Regions from separate parts of the Nonomuraea sp. NPDC050328 genome, predicted to be linked through region 1. Evidence: riboswitches for the same ligand, from Rfam matches in the RefSeq annotation. Region 1 holds a riboswitch; each other region holds the start of a gene.
The links. A riboswitch is a leader RNA that binds a small molecule or an ion and turns the genes downstream of it on or off. The one in region 1 is predicted to bind cyclic di-AMP.
Positions count from the first base shown of each region.

Region 2: another riboswitch for cyclic di-AMP. It lies ahead of ACIBG7_RS23845 (C40 family peptidase); the one in region 1 lies ahead of ACIBG7_RS32105 (CHAP domain-containing protein).
Region 3: another riboswitch for cyclic di-AMP. It lies ahead of ACIBG7_RS17910 (C40 family peptidase); the one in region 1 lies ahead of ACIBG7_RS32105 (CHAP domain-containing protein).

Region 1 covers NZ_JBITIW010000010.1:29,534-33,737, forward strand. The annotation lists gene ACIBG7_RS32095 (cold-shock protein) at 188-388, shown strand; gene groL (chaperonin GroEL) at 721-2,349, shown strand; cyclic di-AMP (ydaO/yuaA leader) riboswitch at 2,510-2,676, shown strand; gene ACIBG7_RS32105 (CHAP domain-containing protein) at 2,684-3,568, shown strand; gene ACIBG7_RS32110 (MFS transporter) at 3,676-4,204, shown strand, end outside.
Region 2 covers NZ_JBITIW010000006.1:260,921-265,124, forward strand. The annotation lists gene ACIBG7_RS23835 (sugar ABC transporter substrate-binding protein) at 1-421, opposite strand, end outside; gene ACIBG7_RS23840 (ROK family protein) at 487-1,641, shown strand; gene ACIBG7_RS23845 (C40 family peptidase) at 1,625-2,083, opposite strand; cyclic di-AMP (ydaO/yuaA leader) riboswitch at 2,228-2,366, opposite strand; gene ACIBG7_RS23850 (3-isopropylmalate dehydrogenase) at 2,467-3,516, shown strand; gene ACIBG7_RS23855 (branched-chain amino acid aminotransferase) at 3,662-4,204, shown strand, end outside.
Region 3 covers NZ_JBITIW010000004.1:349,768-353,971, forward strand. The annotation lists gene lysX (bifunctional lysylphosphatidylglycerol synthetase/lysine--tRNA ligase LysX) at 1-214, shown strand, start outside; gene ACIBG7_RS17905 (LuxR C-terminal-related transcriptional regulator) at 572-757, shown strand; gene ACIBG7_RS17910 (C40 family peptidase) at 853-1,881, opposite strand; cyclic di-AMP (ydaO/yuaA leader) riboswitch at 1,891-2,044, opposite strand; gene ACIBG7_RS17915 (amino-acid N-acetyltransferase) at 2,309-2,878, shown strand; gene ACIBG7_RS17920 (RDD family protein) at 2,965-4,204, shown strand, end outside.

The DNA.
Region 1 (4,204 bases):
GCAGGGACATTTCAAACTTAAAGGAAATGTAGCGCTAAGCAGTTTTGTGCTTGACTCTGTTCCCCAATGCCACCTCACAGGTATGGTCGAGTGCGGTCGACTGGCTGGAAATCCCCTTAAGTCAGGAAGACTGCGGATCTTGCGAGAGGAATGGGCGAGGTCCGGAGCCCAGTTAGAGGAGTCGGAAGTGGCGCAGGGCACCGTCAAGTGGTTCAACGCGGACAAGGGCTACGGCTTCATCGCGGTAGACGGTGGTAAGGATGTCTTCGTCCATTACTCAGCGATCATGATGGACGGCTATCGGTCTCTCGAGCAGGGCCAGCGGGTCGAGTTCGAGATCACGCAGGGACAGAAGGGGCCGCAGGCCGAATCTGTCCGAGCGGTCTGACACACACACCTGGCCGGTGGTTCGTACGGCAACGCAGTCCGTGCGAACCGCCCACGAACGCGCGTGGCCGGGTCCGTTCCGGACCCGGCCCGAGCCCCGGCCTCCGGCGACCCGTCCCAGGTGAGGCACCCTCATGAGCAGCCGACTCATGGCGTCGGCTTGCACTCGACCGGGTAGAGTGCTAAACAGTTCGTTGGCACTCTCGATAGCAGAGTGCCAATGATGGATCGAGGCGATGGGGCCTGCCGCAGGGAGATGCAGGCCTATATGCCGTCGCGGGCTTCGGCTCGATCCCTTATGCAAACCACCCTGCATCTGGGAGGTCCAGCCTTATGGCAGCCAAGATGATCGCGTTTGACGAGGACGCCCGGCGCGGTCTCGAGCGCGGTATGAACCAGCTCGCCGACGCCGTCAAGGTGACCCTCGGCCCGAAGGGCCGCAACGTCGTTCTGGAGAAGAAGTGGGGCGCCCCCACGATCACCAACGACGGTGTGTCCATCGCCAAGGAGATCGAGCTCGAGGACCCGTACGAGAAGATCGGTGCGGAGCTCGTCAAGGAAGTCGCCAAGAAGACCGACGACGTCGCGGGTGACGGCACCACCACCGCCACCGTGCTCGCCCAGGCGCTGGTGCGCGAGGGCCTGCGCAACGTTGCCGCCGGCGCCAACCCGATGGCCCTGAAGAAGGGCATCGAGGCCGCCGTCGAGCGCGTCAGCGAGGAGCTCTCCAAGCTGGCCAAGGACGTGGAGACCAAGGAGCAGATCGCTTCGACCGCCTCCATCTCCGCCGCCGACCCCGAGATCGGCGCGCTCATCGCCGAGGCGATGGACAAGGTCGGCAAGGAAGGCGTCATCACCGTCGAGGAGAGCAACACCTTCGGCCTCGAGCTCGAGCTCACCGAGGGCATGCGCTTCGACAAGGGGTACGTGTCCGGTTACTTCGTGACCGACCCCGACCGGATGGAGGCCGTCCTCGAGGACCCCTACATCCTGATCGTCAACAGCAAGGTCTCCGCCAACAAGGACCTGCTCCCCGTTCTCGACAAGGTCGTGCAGTCCGGCAAGCCGCTGCTGATCATCGCCGAGGACATCGAGGGCGAGGCCCTGGCCACCCTGGTCGTCAACAAGATCCGCGGGCTGTTCAAGTCCGTCGCGGTCAAGGCGCCCGGCTTCGGTGACCGCCGCAAGGCCATGCTGAACGACATCGCCATCCTGACCGGCGGCCAGGTCATCGCCGAGGAGGTCGGTCTCAAGCTCGAGAACGCCACCCTCGACCTGCTCGGCCGCGCTCGCAAGGTCGTCGTCACCAAGGACGAGACGACCATCGTCGACGGCGCCGGTGACGCGGACCAGATCTCCGGCCGGGTCAACGAGATCCGCTCCGAGATCGACCGCACCGACTCCGACTACGACCGCGAGAAGCTCCAGGAGCGCCTCGCCAAGCTGGCCGGCGGCGTCGCCGTCATCAAGGCCGGCGCGGCCACCGAGGTCGAGCTCAAGGAGCGCAAGCACCGCATCGAGGACGCCGTTCGCAACGCGAAGGCGGCCGTCGAGGAGGGCATCGTCCCCGGCGGTGGTGTCGCGCTGCTGCAGGCCGGCGCCAAGGCGTTCGACAAGCTCGAGCTCACCGGCGACGAGGCCACCGGCGCGGCGATCGTGCGCAAGGCTCTGGAGGAGCCGCTCAAGCAGATCGCGGTCAACGCCGGTCTCGAGGGCGGCGTCGTGGTGGAGAAGGTTCGCAACCTGACCCCGGGTGAGGGCCTCAACGCCGCGACCGGCGAGTACGTCAACATGTTCGAGTCGGGCATCATCGACCCGGCCAAGGTGACGCGCTCCGCGCTGCAGAACGCCGCTTCCATCGCGGCGCTGTTCCTGACCACCGAGGCTGTCATCGCCGAGAAGCCGGAGAAGACCCCGGCTGCTCCCGGCGGCATGCCCGGCGGCGGGGACATGGACTTCTAAGTCCTGATCCACACGCTTCAGGCGGTCCCTTCGGGGGCCGCCTTTTGCGTGTGCGCTCTTGGTGTTCGCGGGATTTTACCTACCTTTATTTGGCATTTCGGTTGGAGTCCTATTACAGTCCCGCGTTACCGGACGGTTATCGGCCTTCAACGGGAAGGCGGCCGTCCGATCGTCGAGTCCCCCGTGCGCGGGGAGCCGGGGACCCAACTTTCTGGGGTGAATCCGCGACCCCGAGCAGAGTGCGGCCTGCTCGAAACCAGCGGTAGGGCGGCTTTCTCCTGGCCCGAACCCGTCAGCTAACCCGGTAGGCGTCCTAGGAGAGGACCGCCCCCAATTGGATCCGATCTCGGACAAGTTGTTCAAGGTCATCGAAGCTGAACTGCCGTACAGGGAGGAAAGCGGCGGCTATACCAAATACGGCGACTGGTATGGCGCGCACGTCGACGACTCGTACTCCTTCAAGACCGCCGCCTGGTGTGACATGTTCCTCGCCTGGGCCGCGGATCAGGCCGGGGTGGCCGAATACGCGGGACAGTTCGCGTATACGCCGGCGCATGCCAACTGGTTCCGGCAGCAGGGTGCTTGGAGCACCACGCCGGAGCCTGGGGCGTTCGTGTTCTACAACTGGAGCGGGTCGAAGTCGGTCGGCGGGATCAGTCATGTCGGCATCGTGGAGAAGGTCGCCGGGACCAAGATCCATACGATTGAGGGGAACGCGGACGGCGTTTACCTCAAGCGGAAGGTTCGCGACACCGGGACGGTGGTGGGGTATGGGTTGCCGCGGCTGGTGAAGGTCGACGGGGCCACCTACGAACAGACCCTCGCCGCAGCCGCCACTCCCGCAGCCACGCCGCCGCCCGCGGTCGCCGCCACGCCGGCCGCGTCAGCTCCTGCCCCCGAGCCCACCGCCGCATCGGCCGCCCCCGCTTCTCCCGGCTCAGCTCTCTCACCGATGTTCCTTGGTGCCGGTGAGGGGGCGGCGTTGCAGGCTGCTGTGCTGAGCCGTACTCCCGGAGCGGAGAACCTGCCGCCGGCGGATGCGGGCACGGTGGTGCTGGCCGGGGTGTTCCTGACCGCCCTCGTCACCCGGCGGTGGCAGCGCCGCCCGGGACGGCACCGGGCGGCCGGCGGGTCAATCGATGGGATGACCTCGGCCTCACCCGGCCGGAGCGGCAAGGTCGGCCGGCTGCGCGATGCCGGGCGGCGCCGCCGTACCTAGCCTGAAAACGTGGGGTCGCGGCCACCGCACTGGCCGCGGCCCCACTCAATCACTAGTGGTATACCATTGCGGCGTCTCCCCAGCCGTGATCAGAAGGAGCCCGCCCGGTGCTGCGAGCGAAGCCGTCCAAACTGGGCCTGGGCACGGCCCTGTCCGCGCTTCGCGCCAACGGCCGGTTCCGGCTGCTCTGGCTGTCGAACCTGTTCTTCTTCGGCGGCGTCTGGACCCAGACGCTCGTGCTCGGCTGGCTCGCCTACGAGACGACCGGGTCGGAGTTCCTGGTCGCGGTCTTCACCGCTGCGCGGCTGGCGCCGATGTTGCTGGGCCCGATCGCGGGCGCGGTCGCCGACCGGCACAACCGGGTCGGCCTCCTGATCATCGCCTGCGCCTGGGCGCTGGTCACCGCGGGTGCCGTGGCCGGGCTGGCCTCGTTCGACCTGCTGCCGTACTGGGCGCTGGTGGCGGGCGGCCTGGCCCTCGGGCTGGCGCAGTCGCCCTCGCAGCCAGCCCGCTCGTCCATGGTGCTCGACCTGGTCGGACGCGAGAACCTGAGCAACGCCAACGCCCTGAACACGATGGCCATGAACCTGCCCCAGGTGATCGGTCCGGCGGCCGGCGGCGCGCTGATCTCCACGC
Region 2 (4,204 bases), on a different contig from region 1:
TGTTGAAGGAGACGTAGTAGGCGTAGTCGATGCCGGAGATCAGCCGGTCGTAGGCGATCACCGGGACCTTGCGCTGCTTGGCCTGGTTGACCAGGGGCGCGACCGCGCCGGCGTCCACGGCGTCCAGGACGATCACGTTCGCGCCCTGCGCCAGGGCGGCTTCGACCTGCTGTTGCTGCTTGGCGGCGTCCTGGTCGGCGTTGCCGTACAGGAGCTCGCAGTCGGGGCAGAGCTGCTTGACCTTGGCCTCGAACAGCGGGCGGTCGAAGGCTTCGTACCGGGTGGTCTTGGACTCCGGCAGGAACAGCGCGATCTTGCTGGTCTTGCCGGCCTCGCTGTTCTGGCCTGCCGTACCGGACCCGCAGGCGGTCAGCAGGGCGGCGGCTAAGCAGAGTGCTCCCAGGGCGGCTGTGCGGTGCATCGCCCCTCCTCTCCTATTTGGTAAGAAAGGTAATTTACTATCAACGCGTTGGCTAGACTTCCGCTGTGCTGGGGAATCCGCGGCTGCTCCGCGTGCTGAACGAGCGGCAGCTCCTCGATCGGCTGGCCGCCCACGGTCCCGCCGCCCGCGCGGACCTGGCGAAGGCGACCGGCCTGTCCAAACCGACCGTCTCCGCCGTGCTGGCCGGGCTGGAGGAGGACGGCCTCGTGCACCTGGTGGGCGAGGTCCTGGGCCGGCCCGGGCCGGTCAGCTCGCTCTACGACCTCAACGCCGCCGCCCGGCACGTGGCGGGCATCGACATCGGGCGCGACTGGATCCGGGTGGCCGTCGCCGACCTGCGGGCCGCCTTCGTCGGGCGGACCGACGCACGCAACACCGCCCGCACCTCCGCCGAGCTGGCCGCCTGCGTGGCCGAGCTGACCCGGCAGGCCGCCGCCGAGGCCGGGGTCGAGTGGTCCTCGATCGCCTGCGCGGTGGTCGGGGCGCCGGGCGTCTACGACCCCGCGGCCGGGCTGCTCTCCCTCGCCCCCAACCTGCCCGGTCCTGACCTGGGCGAACGGCTGGCCGCCGCGCTCGGCGTCGAGCTGGTCATCGAGAACGACATCAACCTCGCCGCGGTCGGCGAGATGGCGTACGGCGAGGGCCGCGGCAAGGCCAACTTCGCGCTGGTCTCGGTCGGCACCGGCGTCGGGATGGGCATCGTCATCAACGGCGAGCTCTACGTCGGCGCCCGCGGAGCGGCCGGCGAGGTGTCCTACCTGCCGGCCGCCGAGGCGCCCGAGGGCGACGAGACCCTGGAGCGCGGCGCCACCGAGACGGTCGCCGCCGCGCCCGGCGTGGTGCGCGCCGCCCAGGCCGCCGGGCTGCGGCTGGACAGCGCCCGCGAGGTCTTCGCCGCCGCGGCAGGGGGCGACCCGGTCGCGTTGTCGGTGGTCGACGGCGAGGGCCGGCGGATCGGCGGGCTGCTGGTCGCGGTGGCGGCCGTGCTCGACCCGGAGGTGATCGTGCTCACCGGCGGCGTCGGGCACAACCTCGACCTGCTCGGGCGCTCCATCCAGCGGCGGATCGCCGAGCTGGGGCCTCTGCGGCCCCAGGTGGTGGCCAGCGCGCTGGGCGACAGCGGGGTGCTGCTGGGCGCGGTCGCCCACGCCAAGGCCCGGGCCTGGGAGTTGATCTTCGAGCTCAGAGGCTCGCGGTAGGCATCGTCTCGGCGGGCTTGGCCTTCTGCTTCAGCAGGGCCGCCCAGAGCGCGACGCCCTTGGGGTCGGGCCGGACCGCGCCGACGAAGGCGCCGCGCCGCCAGCCGCTGAGCCGCTCCTCCTTGACCACGTCACCGGAGTGCGGGGCGTGCACCATGTACCCGGGGCGGCTGATCATGCCCACGTGCCCGAGGCCGGAGAAGAAGACCATGTCGCCCGGCTTGAGCTCCTTCCAGGAGATCTTCCTGCCGAAGGCGGAGTACTGCTGGGCCGCGGTGCGGGGCAGCTCGATGCCCGCGCTCTCGTAGGCGCGGAGCATGAGTCCGGAGCAGTCGTAGCCGCGGTCGGAGGTCCCGCCCCAGACGTACGGCACGCCCCGCTTGGACATGGCGTAGGTGAGGGCCTTCTTCCAGGCGGGCGGCTTGACGGCCCGGTCGCGCACCTCCTTGACCTGGGCGGCGTCCAGTGTGATGCTGGCGGCCTTCTCCGGCGTGCTGCCCGCGCCGGCCGAGGCGTGGGCCGGGGCCGGGGTGGCGGCGAGCGCCAGCGGGAGGGCGAGGGCGGCGAGAACGAGGCGAGACAGGGGAGGGTCCTTCCACGCGGCCGACCGGGTTAGCTGACGGGCTCGGGCCTGGAAGTCGGCCCTACACGAAGGGATTCGCCCCATGAAGAAAGGTGGGTCCCCGGCTCTGTCACGGACGTGACGGATTAGGCTCGTGGGACTCTAACGAAAGGGTCAAAAGGTCGCAAATCGGACAAAAAGCCGTGTCCGCCTTTTGAGATCGGTTGTTCGCAGGGCGAGACAGGGGGGTAGGGTACGTTCTCATGGAGTCGCGCAACATTCGTCTGGCCGTGATCCCCGGAGACGGGATCGGCACCGAAGTCGTCGCCGAAGGACTGAAGGTCCTCAACGCGACCGGTGTCAAGATCGAGACCACCCACTACGACCTGGGTGCCGCTCGCTACCACCGCACCGGCGAAGTGCTGCCCGACGCCACTCTCGACGAGCTGCGCGGCTACGACGCGATCCTGCTCGGCGCGGTCGGCGACCCCAGCGTGCCGCCGGGCGTCCTGGAGCGCGACCTGCTGCTCAAGCTCCGCTTCGAGCTCGACCACTACGTCAACCTCCGGCCCGTGAAGTTGTTCCCGGGCGTCGAGACGCCGCTGGCCGGCGTCACGCCGGAGGACATCGACATGGTGGTCGTCCGTGAGGGCACCGAGAGCCTCTACGCGGGCGCCGGCGGCGTGCTGCGCAAGGGCACCCCGCACGAGATCGCCACCCAGGAGTCGCTCAACACCGCCTTCGGCGTGGAGCGCGTGGTCCGCTACGCCTTCGCCAAGGCCGCCGAGCGGCCCCGCAAGAAGCTCACCCTGGTCCACAAGACCAACGTCCTCACCTTCGCCGGCGACCTGTGGGCCCGCACCGTCAAGCGGGTCGCCGCCGACTTCCCCGAGGTCACCACCGACTACCAGCACATCGACGCCGCCTCGATGTTCTTCGTCACCGACCCAGGCCGCTTCGACGTGATCGTCACCGACAACCTCTTCGGCGACATCATCACCGACATCGGCGCCGCCATCGCCGGTGGCATCGGCCTGGCCGCCAGCGGCAACGTCAACCCCGACCGCACCGCGCCGAGCATGTTCGAGCCCGTCCACGGCAGCGCGCCCGACATCGCCGGCCAGGGCAAGGCCGACCCGACCGCGACCATCCTCTCCATCGCCATGCTCCTCGAGCACCTCGGGCTGACCGCCGAGGCCGAGCGCGTCGAGCAGGCCGTCGCCGCCGACATCCTCGAGCGGAGCGGCGGCCGGGTGCGCGGCACCCAGGAGATCGGTGACGACATCACCGCACGAGTAGCCGGCGGCGCCTAGCCGTACCCGGCCGGGCGCCCTTCGCGCTCCGGCCTGCCTGCCCTACGAACGCCTGGTGGCCGCAGCCACCAGGCGTTTTTGGTATAGATGCCGCTACATCCCAGATACTGGACATAAGCCCGCCTCGCGAAAGAAGGACTCCGCCATGACGCTCAGCTTCGACGTGCAACTCTCCGACCGCGCGCGCACCGCGGCCGAGCGCGACCAGATACTCGCGGCGCCCGGCTTCGGTCAGCACTTCACCGACCACATGATCTCGATCGACTTCACCGAGGAGCTCGGCTGGCACAACGCGCGGCTCGAGCCGTACGGGCCGTTGACGCTCGACCCGGCGACCTCGGTCTTCCACTACGCGCAGGAGCTCTTCGAGGGGCTCAAGGCCTACCGCCAGAGCAACGGCTCCATCGTGGCCTTCCGCCCGTACGCCAACGCGGCGCGCTTCAACAAGTCCTGCGCCCGCATGGCCATGCCCGAGGTGCCCGAGGAGACCTTCGTCGAGGCGCTCGAACTGCTCGTCCAGACCGACCGCGACTGGGTGCCGACCACCGAGGGCCACTCGCTCTACCTGCGGCCCTTCATCATCGCCACCCAGGTCGGGCTGGGCGTGAACTACCCGTCCAAGCAGTACCGCTTCATGGTCATCGCCTCACCGGCCGCCTCCTACTTCGCCGGCGGCATCAAGCCGGTC
Region 3 (4,204 bases), on a different contig from region 1:
CGAGCAGCGCCGCCGGCTCACCGAGCAGTCGCTGCTGGCCGCCGGGGGCGACCTCGAGGCGATGCAGCTTGACGAGGACTTCCTGGCCGCCCTGGAATACGCCATGCCGCCGACCGGGGGCATGGGGGCGGGCATCGACCGGATGATCATGGCGTTCACCGGCAAGAACATCCGCGAGACCATCCTCTTCCCGCTGGTCAAGCCCACGCACTGACCCGTTCGCCCGACAGCCGGTACGGCCTGCCGTACCGGCTGTTGTCATGTCGGCGGTCATGACCGGACCGGGGGCCGGCGCCGCCGCGGCAGGCGGGATACGGGCCGGGCGGGAATCCGGGATCGGCTGGGTCGAAACCCGGAGGGGCCGAGGCGCTCATCGCGACCGCACAGACGCCGACATATCGTGAGTAGTTCACATTGTGTGGATCATGTCAATGGCGCTGGTCAAGTGGGGGGATCGGCGACCTTGACGACCTTTCCGGAATGCGTTTACGGTTTCGTCGGGCGAGACGCCGCCGAGGGCTTCTGCTGTGGGGGGAGGCTACGGATGGATTTACTCACCGAAGGCGTTGAGTTGAGCCGCGCTGATCTGGCTCTGCTCGCCGAACTGGCCAAGGGAGTGACCGTGGACAGGGTGGGGCGAAGGCTCGACGTCAGCGGCCGGACCGTACGGCGCCGGCTGCGGGTGATCTGCGACCGTATCGGGGTGGCGACCGCGATCGAGGCGGTCGCCTGGGCGGCGCGTCGCCAGCTCATCTGATCCGACGACCGGGCTCGCGGTGGACCGGTCCGCTCGGCTCGGCCGGCTCAGCCGTCGATGCAGTCGGCTCGGTCGGCTCAGTCGGCTCGGTCGGCTCAGTCGGCGATGCGGACCGCGCCCGCCCACGGGCGGTTGCCGATCGGCGCCAGCCGTACCACGTCGCCCGTCTGCGGCGCGTGCACCATCATGCCGCCGCCCACGTAGATGCCCACGTGGTGCAGGTCGTTGTAGAAGAAGACCAGGTCGCCCGGGCGCAGCTCCTCGCGGGAGATGTGCCGGCCGGCGGTCCACTGGTCGCCGGTGTAGTGCGGCAGGCTGATGCCGACCTGCTGGTAGGCGGCCATCACCAGGCCGGAGCAGTCGTAGGAGTTGGGCCCCTCGGCGCCCCAGACGTACGGCTTGAGCTGCTGGGTGAGCGCCCAGCGGGCGGCCTCGGCGGCCTTGCCCTGGCCGATGATCGGCAGGTCCACCCGGGTCGCGCGGCCCCGCGAGCCGGCCTGGCCCAGGGCGCGGCGGTAGATGGCGCTCTCGACCTTGGCGACCAGCTTGGTGATCTTCCCGCGGCGCTCCTCGAGGTCGGCGACCAGCGCCTTGACCTCCTTGATCTGCGCCGAGGCGGTCCGCTCGGCCTCCTCCGCGGCGGCGATGGCCACGGAGACCTCCTTGAGCTGGTTGCTGTGCTGCTCCTCGATCGCGGAGGTGGTGGCGACGTTGTCGAGGAAGAGCCCGGGGTCGCCCGACTGGGTGAAGGCCCAGGTGCGCTCCAGGCCGCCGGAGATGTAGGAGCTCTGTGCCAGGGAGGCGGCTCGCGCCCGCTTGCCGGCGAGGTCCTGCTGGCGGGTGGAGAGCGTCTTCTGCGCCGCCGCGGCGGTCTTCTCGGCCGTCTTCAGCTTGACGCGCTGCCCGTTGAACTGCTCGCTGAGCTGACCGATCTCGGTGTGCATCTTCTCCGCCCGCGCGGCCAGCTCCTTGAGGCTGGGCTCGGGGTCGGCGGTGGCGGGGCCGAGCGGGAGGGCGAGGCTGAGCGCCGCCAGCGCGGTCGCGACGACGGCGAAACGTCTCCTGCGTTCCGGAGGGCGGGCGTCGCCCGCGGTCTTCTCCCCACGGTCGCGCGTGCGCTTCACCAACCAGCCACCTCTCCTGTTCGGGCGCCGACCGGGTTAGCTGCCGGGTTCGGGCCGGAGTAGCCCTACCAGGCCGAAGACCTGGATTCACCCCCGCGCTCCCGGGGAGGGAGCGCTGTGGTTCCCCGGTTCCCCCGACGAGGGGATTGGGCGCACCCCTTCGCGGGATCTCGAAGGGATATCGACGCTGGACACTAGTGCACGATCAGTTCGTGCTCAACCAGAACTGCCAATTCCGTTGAGGTTTGGCATCCGAAGGATCACGGGCGGATCACGTGCTTGCGGCCATAGTCGGGCATTTTGCGGGGTTTACGGTGGTTTGGTGCGTTCGTGAGCCTGGGGGCGGGAGGGACCGCTCCAAACGTTCGCCACAGGATCATGCCCGGGATACGGCCCAGCCGTAAAGGCGTCGGTACGCTGAAGGGTCATGGAGCAGGTCGCCGAGCCCGTGCTGCACAAGAGGCAGATCACCGTCCGTCGTGCCAGGACCGCCGATGTCCGGACGATCAAGATGCTCGTCGACACCTATGCCGGAGCCGGGCCCCGATTGCTGGAGAAGGCCACCGTCACGCTCTATGAGGACGTGCAGGAATTCTGGGTCGCCGAACATGACGGAAAAGTCGTGGGATGCGGCGCGTTGCATGTCCTGTGGGAGGATCTCGCGGAAATCCGTACGGTCGCGGTGGATCCCGATCATCGTGGACTCGGCGTAGGCCACAAGATCGTGTCAGCGCTCATCGGAACCGCAGTGGAACTGGGTCTGCGCAGGGTCTTCTGCCTGACCTTCGAGGTCGACTTCTTCGCCGGGCACGGATTCCGCCCGATACAGGGAACGCCCGTCTCGCCCGAGGTCTATGCCGAGCTCCTGGCCTCGTATGACGAGGGTGTGGCGGAGTTTCTCGACCTCGAACACGTCAAGCCCAACACCCTCGGTAACACGCGCATGCTGCTGCATCTCGCGGCTAATGACTCGGCTGTTGACCGAGTGGAAAGGTGATTGTTGATACCTATGCCGATACCTTGGGCAGCAGCAAGCATGTGTCCTGACATGTGCCACATGCGAACTCGAAGTGAGGTGACACGGTGAGCACCGGACAGCCGCCGTATCCACAGGATGATCCCGGTGAGAACGACAAGCCCCGGGCTCCCGAATACGGACAGCAGTACCCGGGCCGTGCCCCGGGTGAGGCCGACCCCGACGTGACGGTCGTGGGGTATCGCACTGACGGCGATCCCTACGGTCAGCAGGGGTACGGCCAGCAACAGCCATACGGCCAGCAGCAGGGCTACGGCCAGCAGCCTGGTTACGGTCAGCAGCAGCCTGGCTATGGCCAGCAGGCCCAGCCCGACTACGGCCAGCAGGCCGCTTCGGGTCAGCAGGGTTACGGTCAGCAGCCCGGCTACGGGCAGCAGCCGTCGGGCCAGCAGGGTTACGGCCAGCCCGCCTCGGGTCAGCAGGGGTACGGCCAGCAGGCCCAGTCCCAGCCCGGTTACGGCCAGCAGCCCGGTTACGGCCAGCAGCCCGGCTACGGGCAGCAGGCTCAGCCCGACTACGGCCAGCAGGCCGCTTCGGGTCAGCAGGGGTACGGCCAGCAGGCCCAGTCCCAGCCCGGTTACGGCCAGCAGCCCGGCTACGGCCAGCAGGCCCAGTCAGGCTCCGGCCAGCAGCCCGGTCAGCCGGGTTACGGCCAGCAGCCCTCGGGCCAGCAGTACGGCGCCTCCGGCCAGCAGGGCTACGGACAGCAGTCCCAGCCCGGCTACGGCCAGCAGCCCGACTACGGCCAGGCCGCGGGTCAGCAGGGATACGGCCAGCAGTCCCAGCCGGGTTACGGGCAGCAGCCCACCTCCGGCCAGCAGGCCTACGGCCAGCCCGCCTCGGGTCAGCAGCCCGACTACGGCCAGCAGGGCTACGGCGCCCAGCAGCCCTACGGCTCGCCCGGCACCCAGCCCGGCTACGCCCAGCCGCAGTACGGCGCCCAGCAGCCCGGCTACGGTCAGCAGTACGGCGGGGCACAGCAGCCCGCCTACGGCCAGCAGCAGGGCTACGGCGCCACGCCGTACGGCCAGCCGGGCTACGGCCAGCCCGTCGGCCTCCAGCCGCCCGGCGCCCCGGCGCCCCTGGCGGAGTGGTGGCAGCGCCTGGTCGCCCGAATCGTCGACGGTCTCATCTTCGGTGCGATCGCCGGCATCCTGAACGCCCTGTTCATCGCGGTGCTGATCACCTCGTCGAACGCCTGGACGGGCAGCTCCTCGGGATTCCTGAGTGCCACCATCGGCTCGCTGATCCTCTGGATCCTCATCGGCGCGCTGTACATCGGCTACG